Regions from separate parts of the Cytobacillus spartinae genome, predicted to be linked through region 2. Evidence: predicted binding sites of a transcription regulator. Region 2 holds the regulator's gene; the other holds the start of a gene.

Region 1 (5,365 bases), on a different contig from region 2:
ATTTATTACCTGAAGGCTTTTTACGCGAAGAAGAGCCTAAACTTCCAGAGGTATCTGAGCTTGATATTATGCGCCATTACACTGCATTATCAAAGCGTAATCACGGTGTTGATTCAGGGTTTTATCCTTTAGGTTCTTGTACAATGAAATACAATCCAAAGATTAATGAAAATGTAGCTCGTTTTAATGGTTTTGCACATATTCACCCGTTGCAAGATGAGAGCTCTGTTCAAGGTGCTTTAGAGTTAATGTATGATCTTCAAGAGCACTTAATTGAAATCACAGGTATGGATGAAGTAACCCTTCAGCCTGCTGCAGGTGCACACGGAGAATGGACTGGATTAATGATGATCCGTGCATACCATGAGGCAAACGGAGATACAAAACGTACAAAAGTAATTGTTCCGGACTCTGCTCATGGAACAAACCCTGCATCAGCAACAGTTGCTGGATTTGAGACGATTACGGTTAAGTCAGACGAGAACGGTCTAGTAGACTTAGAAGATTTACGTAGTGTAGTAGGAGAAGATACAGCTGCATTAATGTTGACGAATCCTAATACATTAGGTTTATTCGAAGAGAACATCCTAGAGATGGCTGAAATCGTTCACGGAGCAGGTGGAAAGCTTTATTATGATGGAGCGAACCTAAATGCAGTACTATCAAAAGCTCGTCCTGGAGACATGGGATTTGATGTTGTTCACTTAAACTTACACAAAACCTTTACTGGACCTCACGGAGGGGGCGGACCTGGTTCTGGACCTGTAGGTGTTAAAGAAGATTTAATTCCTTTCCTACCAAAACCAATCGTTGCTAAACGTGGAGATGAGTATGTATTAGATTACGATCGTCCACAATCAATTGGAAGAGTAAAACCTTATTACGGAAACTTTGGTATCAATGTTCGTGCGTATACGTACATTCGTACAATGGGTCCAGATGGTTTGAAGGCCGTTACAGAATATGCCGTATTAAATGCGAACTATATGATGAGAAGATTAGCTCCTCATTTTGATCTTCCTTTCGATAGACATTGTAAGCATGAATTTGTATTAAGTGGTAAGCGTCAGAAGAAGTTAGGTGTTCGTACGTTAGATATTGCTAAACGATTACTTGACTTTGGTTACCACCCACCAACAATTTACTTCCCACTAAATGTGGAAGAATGTATTATGATTGAACCAACTGAAACGGAATCTAAAGAAACTCTTGATGCATTCATTGATGCAATGATTCAAATTGCTAAAGAAGCGGAAGAGAATCCAGAAATCGTCCAAGAAGCTCCACATACTACGGTTATTGGACGCTTAGACGAGACAACAGCCGCTCGTAAGCCGATTCTACGTTACCAAGCATAATAGTTTAAAGGTTCTGCACTATAATTGTGTAGAGCCTTTTTATGTTTTTAAGCTAATTATTGGATATAATATTGGTAAGGACTTTTGAATTAAGGAGGAGAATAAATTGGATGGGTATATGATTGCGATTATGTTAGCTTGTTTCTTCTTGTTAATTAAGCCTTTTCGGTATTTCTTGAATCTTTTCTTAGGAAATGATCAGCCGTTACTCTACAAGTTCTCTCATATTATTGGTCTAGTCATTCTCATTCTCTTTATTATGCTAATTATAGACGATTTAACATTGCAACCTATTCAAAAACTGGCTAGTAATCAAAATGCGGCCCTTTATTTAGTTAGTCCGTTAATGATGGTCTTAGCTATATATATGACATCATTGTTTTTATTTGCGAAGGAATTCCTATTACTAGTGAAAAAATATAAGCCTGTCATTGTCCCCGTCTTGTTATTTACTTCAGTCTTTTCTATCATGGAGCTGATAAACAAGAGTTCCGAACTGTTTTCCACTCTAGGGGGAACTCCTGAACAACCGGGTTCAACTATACACGAATTACCTTGGATTAACGCATATACGACAAGCCTCTTTTTTAATGGACACTTATTTATTTTCCTAACTAGTTTAACGATTCTATGTGCTTACCCGTTTCTATCGCAAAAAGAAGCAAGGGACTACACAATCAACTAGAAAGCCCCTGTTCTAGTGAACAAGGGCTAACCTAGTTTATTTTTTTGTTTTAATTTTTCCGCCCCATTTTTTAAAGCCACCTTGTAAGTGTGAAAGGTCTTTATATCCTTTTCTGTTTAGAAGCTGGGCTGCACGACCACTTCTAAGTCCACTTTGACAATATAAGTATACAGGCTTATCAGGTCGTATTTCTTTTAAACGCATTTTCATTTGGGACATAGGAATGTTTCTTGCTCCTAAAATATGCCCAGCGTCAAATTCGTTTGGTTCACGTACATCAATTAGTTGGGCCTTACGATATCCTTCACGGAATTGCTCCTCATTAAGAGTTTTTACAATTCTTCGTTGATATAGGAAAGTAATAACTGAATAGGCTATGATACCACCTAAAACGATTAGTAGAAAATATAATGTATCCAATGTAATTTCTCCTTTCGCAGTTGCTAAGCAAGTAATATTATATCGGTCTTTACTATGTGTAGTAAAGAAAATATAGCAATTTTTTAAAAGGATAAGTTGCTTTGTTTTTTTTTATAGATTTGATAGACTAAAAAGCGTCATGAATTTAACAATATTAGAATGAGGTTTTTATATGAAAAAAGAAACATGGAGATTTATTGATTCAGGAGAGGGTTCTCCTTCTTTTAATATGGCTCTAGATGAAGCATTATTAGAATGGCATAGTGAGGGTAAAATACCGCCAGTGATTCGTTTTTATGGCTGGAATCCTGCGACACTATCGATTGGATACTTTCAAAAAGTAGAGAAAGAAATTAATATGGATGCTGTTCGAAAGCATGGGTTAGGTTTTGTACGCCGACCAACAGGAGGAAGAGGAGTCCTTCATGAGCATGAATTAACATATAGCGTTATCGTTTCGGAAGATCATCCTGAAATGCCAAAAACGGTTACGGAAGCATACCGAGTTATTTCTGAGGGTATTTTAAAAGGCTTTCATCATTTAGGTCTAGAGGCATATTTTGCTGTACCGCGAACAGATGAAGAAAAGAATTCCCTAAAGAATCCTCGCTCAGCTGTTTGTTTTGATGCACCAAGCTGGTATGAACTTGTAGTAGAGGGGAGAAAGGTAGCGGGAAGTGCGCAAACAAGGCAAAAGGGCGTAATCTTACAACATGGCTCTATTCTACTAGATATAGACGAGGATAAACTTTTCAGCTTATTTAATTATCCTAACGAACGAGTTAAGGAGAGAATGCAAAAGGCTTTCAAAAATAAAGCAGTTGCCATTAATGAAGTTAGTCAAAGGCAAATTGGGATTGCTGAAGCGAAGGAAGCTTTCAAGATTGGTTTTGAAAAGGGTCTTAATATTGAATTGGAACCGTATGAGCTTTCAATAGAAGAGTTGAACTATGTGGAGAATCTTGCAAAAGATAGATATGAAAATGATGAATGGAATTACAAAAGGTAGAGGCGTAGGCGGCGCCTTTTTTTTGTTTCTAATCTGACTAATAAGAAAAATTTACCATAAAACTTTTGGCCTATTAGTCAAAAGTGCAAGGCTCGAAATTTGTTAAAATTTATCGATAACTGCTGATAATCTATCTTTAACTCTAGTTTTCTCTTATTTTTAGTTTTTCTTACGTTTGACAAAATTAATTTACACTGAATAAAACACAATATATAGTATTGTCGAAAATATTTATAACACTATATATTGATTTTCGTTTTTTTGTATGGTAACTTTAGGTTACTTTTAAAAAACAACTAGATTCTACTAATTGATCTTTAAAAAATAGATTAGAAAAGATGTAATGATATTTAAAGGAGTTGTGTTTATGTCTGTTGCGTTTGGACAAAAAATGAATATTGATGTTGAAAGATTGAATAAGGACATCCGATTGTTCCCTCAAGTTCATCCGATTACCCCTGATATGAAAATTACCCACAAAGGTGTTTCACGATTAGTAATGCTCGATCGCTACACTTTCAAAGATACAGAGAAACTTACATTATCTAATGGAGATTTTGTTGTACTAACCATTAAGGAAGATCCAAAGTTCCCGGCTAGAGGGTTAGGATATATTCTAGAAATTGACTGGGAACAAAAGAATGCCAAGGTTCTTGTAGACGAAGAATTCCGCGGGGTTCTAGATGGTGAAGAAGGAAGCACGGGAGTTATTCGACGTTCATTAGATGTTATTGAAAAACCGCTAGAGCTATTTTACGAACAAATTGCGAAACGCAACGCAACAGGCTTAGCATCGGTTGAGAAGACAGAAGAAAAAAGACAAGAATGGTTCCAAAAATTCTATCAAGAATTAGTTAACTTAAACTTCGTTCCTGCTGGACGAGTACTATATGGGGCTGGAGCAGATACAGACGTTACATACTTCAACTGCTACGTAATGCCTTTTGTACAAGATTCGCGTGAAGGAATTTCTGAACACCGTAAACAAGTTATGGAGATTATGAGCCGCGGTGGTGGAGTTGGAACAAATGGTTCAACATTAAGACCACGTAACACTTTAGCAAAAGGTGTAAATGGCAAATCTTCTGGTTCGGTTTCATGGTTGGATGACATAGCGAAATTGACTCATTTAGTTGAGCAAGGTGGATCAAGACGTGGAGCTCAAATGATCATGCTAGCAGATTGGCATCCAGATATTATTGAATTCATTATTTCAAAAATGCAAAATCCAAGAATTCTAAGATTCTTGCTTGAAAATACAAATGATGACACTATTAAGAAATACGCAAAAGAAAAGCTTAAATTTACTCCTCTAACAGAGCAAGAAAAATTAATGTACCAAGGAATTATTAACTACAAACATATTCCTGGTTATGGGGGTTTCTCTGATAAGATTATTGCAGATGCCGAAGAAAAATTAACTGTTGGTGGAAATTTCTCCGTTCATAATTCTGAGTTTTTAACAGGGGCCAATATCTCAGTTTGCTTAACAAAAGAGTTTATGGATGCTGTTGAGAATGACGAGGAATATGAGTTAAGATTCCCTGATGTGGAAAGTTATGATGCTGAAGAGATGAAGCACTACAATGAAGAATGGAGCAAAGTCGGAGATGTACGTGAATGGGAAAAGATGGGTCATAAAGTTCGCGTTTACAGAAAGATTAAAGCCAAGGAATTATGGAATTTAATCAATATCTGTGCAACATACTCAGCTGAACCAGGTATTTTCTTTATTGATAATGCCAACGACATGACTAACGCGAAGAGCTACGGTCAACAAGTTGTTGCAACAAATCCATGTGGAGAACAACCTCTCGCACCATATTCCGTTTGTAACCTTGCAGCGGTAAACCTAGCTGAGATGGCTGATAAAGAAACGAAAACAGTTGACTT
Region 2 (5,365 bases):
AAATGCCATTATCAGATAAAGTGAGTTTAGCAAATTTTGTCATAGACAATAATGGGTCGATTGAAGAAACCAAATTACAGCTGAATCAGCTACTTAATAAATGGATAGAAAAAATGAATTAAGCTAAGAGGCCTTAAATAGCCTCTTTTTTTGTTGTAATTAGTAGATATCATTTAGTTTTAGCCTATTAGCACACTTTTAAAGTTAGAATGAGTTCAGAATTGTTAAACATTTAAAAATCAGCAAATTAATCATCACAAATCTATACCAATATGTTATACTAATTGTAACAGTAAGTTTATTAAGTATAACATTTATCCGGAGGGAGCCGTATAATGAAGGCTAAAATTGCGATTAACGGATTTGGTAGAATTGGACGAATGGTATTTAGAAAGGCCATTCTTGAAGAAAACTTAGAAATCGTTGCCATTAATGCAAGCTATCCTGCAGAAACGTTGGCACATTTAATAAAGTATGACACAAATCACGGAAAGTTTGATGGTGAAGTGGTTGCTGAAGACGGAGCTCTTGTTGTTAATGGGGAGCGTGTAAAGTTACTAAGTAACCGTAATCCTGAAGAACTTCCTTGGAAAGAACTTAATATAGATATCGTAATCGAAGCGACTGGTAAATTTAATTCTCGTGACAAAGCTAGTCTTCATCTTGTTGCTGGTGCTAAAAAAGTAATCTTAACGGCACCTGGTAAAAATGAAGATGTAACGATTGTTATGGGTGTAAATGAAAGCGCATTAAATATTGAAGAGCATGATGTGATTTCAAATGCGTCTTGTACAACGAATTGCTTAGCTCCAGTAGCAAAAGTATTAAATGATCAATTCGGTATTGAAAATGGATTAATGACAACTGTTCACGCATACACAAATGATCAGAACAATATTGATAATCCTCATAAGGATTTACGCAGAGCTCGTGCATGTGCTCAATCCATTATTCCTACATCGACTGGTGCAGCTAAAGCGTTAACTTTAGTATTACCTGAACTAAAAGGAAAATTACATGGAATGGCGTTACGTGTTCCAACTTCAAACGTATCATTAGTTGATCTAGTGGTTGATTTAAAAAGAGAAGTGACAATTGATGAAATTAATGATGCATTCACTACTGCAGCGCAAGGTTCATTACATGGCGTTCTTGATATTACAGATGAGCCATTAGTTTCAATTGATTTTAATACAAATCCGCACTCAGCTATTATTGATGGGTTATCTACAATGGTTATTGGTGCAAACAAAGTAAAAGTATTGGCTTGGTATGATAACGAGTGGGGTTATTCTTGCCGTGTAGTAGACTTAACGAAATTTGTTGCTCAAGAGCTTTTTAATAAAACAACGGTAAATGTTTGATAACATTTCCAAAAAGGCTTATAAACCTCTCGAGGTTTGTAAGCCTTTTTTCCGTGACTATTTTTTCTAAAATAAAATGTTATATATTGCCCGTTCGAATTAAGGATAAACGTATTGCTATGAGTAAAGTCTATTCATGTATTCCCCTTTAGAAAAAGTATTTCGGGAGTTTTTCTTGTCTATTTAGCTACAAGCTTGGGTTCACCCTTTAACTAAATATTTTACAAAAAAAATTTTATTCGATGTGTTGCAAAAAAAATATAAACAAAGTATACTATTCCTCGTGAACTTCTTGAAATTTGGAAAGTATATCTACTTAAAGGGTTAGGACCTCTCTGGACTAACTTTCCCCCGTGGTAGTTATAATCCAGAAAAATAGGGAAGTTCAGTAATAGTAGTAAAAATGGTTAAAGGGGGAAATTTGAATATGGAAACAATGGGTCGTCATGTTATCTCAGAATTGTGGGGTTGCGATTTCGAAAAGTTAAATGATCTAGATCAAATTGAAAGAATTTTTGCTGATGCTGCATTAAAATCTGGTGCAGAAATCCGCGAGGTAGCTTTCCACAAATTTGCACCACAAGGTGTAAGTGGAGTAGTAATTATTTCAGAATCACATTTAACGATTCACAGCTTCCCAGAACATGGTTATGCAAGTATTGATGTTTATACATGCGGAGACATGGATCCTAATATTGCTGCAGATTATATCGCAGAAGCATTAGGTGCACAAACTCGTGAGAACATCGAAATTCCACGCGGTATGGGTCCAGTTCAAGTTAAGCAAGCACAAGCTAAAGCTCTATAATACTTGTTATCAATTAAAATTAAAACCGAGAGGTGTATGTCTATACACCTCTTTTTTATTTTGTAAAATAACTCATCTATATATACATAAACGAACGGGTGAATTTCTACGTATTAAAAATTCACATAAAAGCAAAGTAGACAAGACTTGTACTCACATTCGCTTTTATATAAGATATTAGTAGATGATTGAATAGGATTACGTGGATTTTTAAACCGGAATCGGAGCTGATTGTATGAAATGTCCTTCTTGTCAAAATAACAGTACCCGTGTACTTGATTCCCGTCCTGTGGATGACTCACGGTCTATCCGTCGTAGAAGAGAATGTGAGAGATGCTCTTTTCGCTTTACCACGTTTGAAAAGGTTGAAGAAATACCATTAATAGTGGTGAAGAAAGAAGGAACTCGTGAAGAATTTAACCGAGATAAAATTCTAAGAGGTCTTATTAAAGCATGTGAGAAACGACCTGTTGCTTTAAAGGAACTTGAGGACATCACCTCGGAAGTAGAAAAAGAACTCCGCAGCAATGGTGTTTCTGAAATAAAGAGCGAGGTTGTCGGAGAGATGGTCATGGACCGTTTAGCAAAAATTGATGAGGTTGCCTATGTAAGATTTGCATCCGTATATCGTCAATTTAAGGATATTAATGTTTTTATTGATGAATTGAAAGAGTTATTAAAAAAAGAATTATAAAAAAGTTACTAATTAATCATACCAGGATTGATAAAGGCTAAAGGTAAAGCTTTGGCTTTTTTTTGTAGGTGGGCGAATATAAAGGAACAAAGAGAACTTTACCATTTTTATTCATGACAATTTTTGTTTTTATTTAAAGTATTTCAAGAGGAAAGGTTTGAACGTTATGACCCAACATTGGCAAAAGCTTCAGCCGGGGGATCGTTATGTAGTTTCAGCCAATGGTCTTCTACACGATTATGATAGGAGAGTCTTAATATCTTTATACCAGCCACTAGTAGGGTTAGATTCTTCTGGCTTGTATATGACTCTCTGGTGTGAGTTAGAAGAAAATAGACTTGCTTCCTCATCTGCTTTTACACATCGTAACCTTATGACCATGACTAGCATTAATTTAAAAGATATATATGCAGCAAGGCTTAGGTTAGAAGGTATCGGTTTGCTCAAGACCTATGTGAAAGAAACAGAGGGGGAGCGGTTGTTTATCTATGAATTACAACCACCTGCTTCACCTGAGGACTTTTTTAACGATGGATTGTTAAATATATATCTATATCGAAAAATAGGGGAAACCCAATATTTACGTCTAAAGAAAGCTTTCAGTGAAAAAGTGGTCTCCAAGTCGAGCTTTAGTGAAGAAACAAAAGCGTTCGAAGAAGTTTATGAGTCTATTTCTCCAGATGCATTGCAAGAGAGCATGAAATCAGAACAAGCATTAGAGAGTGAGGACATGCAGTTAGTGGGGAGAGGGAATACCCCGGATATTACGAAAAATGCAGAATCGTTTATTGATATTGATTTTATTATAAAAAACTCAAGTATGATACCAGCGGAAATGTTTACTCCTAAACTAAAAAGAGCTATCGGCATTTTATCATTTGTCTATGGAGTAGATGCTGTACAAATGAAAAATATGGTTTTAGATGCGTTTGATCCTAGCAGTGAACAGGTTAAAGTCGATGAGTTGCGTATTATCGTTAGAAATTGGTATCAAGTGCATAACCAAAATAAACTTCCATCCTTAGTGGATAAAATCCAGCCACCCATTTTGAATTCTTTGCAAGAGGCACCTAAAAACGAAGAAGAAGAACATGTTTACTATCTAGAAACTACATCTCCTAGACAGTTGTTGATAAAGCTATCAGGTGGAGCCGAGCCATCCGTAGGAGATTTAAATATTATTGAAGAGATTATGGACAAACAAAAATTAACACCTGGTGTTACGAATGTTTTGATTGAATATGCATTGATTAAGAATGATATGAAACTAACGCGAGCTTACCTCCAAAAGATTGCTAGTCATTGGGCGCGGAAGAAAATTGTCACAGCCAAAGAGGCTATGGAATTAGCTAGAAGTGAAAATCAGAAATACCAAGACTGGACAAATCGACCTTCTAAGGCGAGCTATGGGAACAAAAAATCTGTTAGAAAAGAAGCTATTCCGGATTGGTACAAAAATCAGAAGGATGAGGCATCAAATATTGAGGCTTCGAATAGTGAAGATACCTTTGATTTTGAATTAGAGAAACGAAAACTAGAGGAAGAGTTAAAAGAGTTTAAGAAGGAGAGGTGAACTGTGTATGAAGAAAATTGATGAAACAATAAGAAGACTAGCTAATAGCAAGGACTTTCAAAGTCGTTATGAAACCCTAAAGAGAAATATCATTAATGATCCATATGTAAAAGATTTTCTAAGTAAAAATAAAGAAGTCATTACTAGTAATATGGTTGACAAAAGTTTGAATAAACTGAATGAGTATATCTCGCAAAGTAAAGAGTGTGAAGGTTGTACAAGCTTAGAAAGCTGTAAGAATATGCTTCAAGGTTATACCCCTTTATTGACGGTAAGTGGTAATTCGATTGATATTTATTATGAAAAATGCCCTCGAAAAGTTGTATCGGATGAGAGGAAGAAGCAGGAGCGTTTGATTAATAGTATCTATGTGCCTAAGGAAATCCTTAAAGCTTCTCTTGGAGATATAGAAATTGATAAAGGCCGAATAAAGGCAATTCAGTACGCCAAAGACTTTGTCAGGAACTATTCTTCAGAAGAAAAGCAGAAAGGTCTTTATTTACACGGAGCCTTTGGTACAGGTAAATCCTTTCTGTTAGGTGCCATTGCGAATGAATTAGCGAAAAAGCAAGTAGCTTCACTAATTGTATATGTACCTGAATTTTTTAGAGAGATGAAAAATTCAATCGGTGACAATAACTTAAACGTTAAATTGGACCTCATAAAAAAAGCGCCCATATTAATGCTAGATGATTTAGGTGCCGAGACAATGAGTAGCTGGGCAAGAGACGAAATTCTAGGAACGATCCTTCAATTTAGAATGATGGAGGAATTGCCTACTTTTATAAGCTCAAACTTCAATTTTCAAGACTTGCAACATCATCTCACCTATAGTCAGCGCGGTGAGGAGGAAGAAATAAAAGCTGCTAGAATCATGGAACGAATAAAATTTTTGACGATTCCAGTTTTAGTAGAAGGACCAAACA

The links. Region 2 encodes NrdR, which represses ribonucleotide reductase genes. Its sites were predicted from a motif close to AACACNATATATNGTGTT; they were not measured.
Region 1: the regulator NrdR is predicted to act here: its motif matches at 3,675-3,692, upstream of ACFYKX_RS18055 (vitamin B12-dependent ribonucleotide reductase).

What each region holds. Positions count from the first base shown of each region.
Region 1 covers NZ_JBIACK010000010.1:40,750-46,114, forward strand. The annotation lists gene gcvPB (aminomethyl-transferring glycine dehydrogenase subunit GcvPB) at 1-1,358, shown strand, start outside; gene ACFYKX_RS18040 (hypothetical protein) at 1,465-2,043, shown strand; gene ACFYKX_RS18045 (rhodanese-like domain-containing protein) at 2,080-2,463, opposite strand; gene ACFYKX_RS18050 (lipoate--protein ligase family protein) at 2,636-3,472, shown strand; gene ACFYKX_RS18055 (vitamin B12-dependent ribonucleotide reductase) at 3,840-5,365, shown strand, end outside.
Region 2 covers NZ_JBIACK010000019.1:30,637-36,001, forward strand. The annotation lists gene coaE (dephospho-CoA kinase) at 1-122, shown strand, start outside; gene ACFYKX_RS24585 (glyceraldehyde-3-phosphate dehydrogenase) at 336-1,364, shown strand; gene speD (adenosylmethionine decarboxylase) at 1,792-2,172, shown strand; gene nrdR (transcriptional regulator NrdR) at 2,408-2,866, shown strand; gene ACFYKX_RS24600 (replication initiation and membrane attachment family protein) at 3,033-4,439, shown strand; gene dnaI (primosomal protein DnaI) at 4,447-5,365, shown strand, end outside.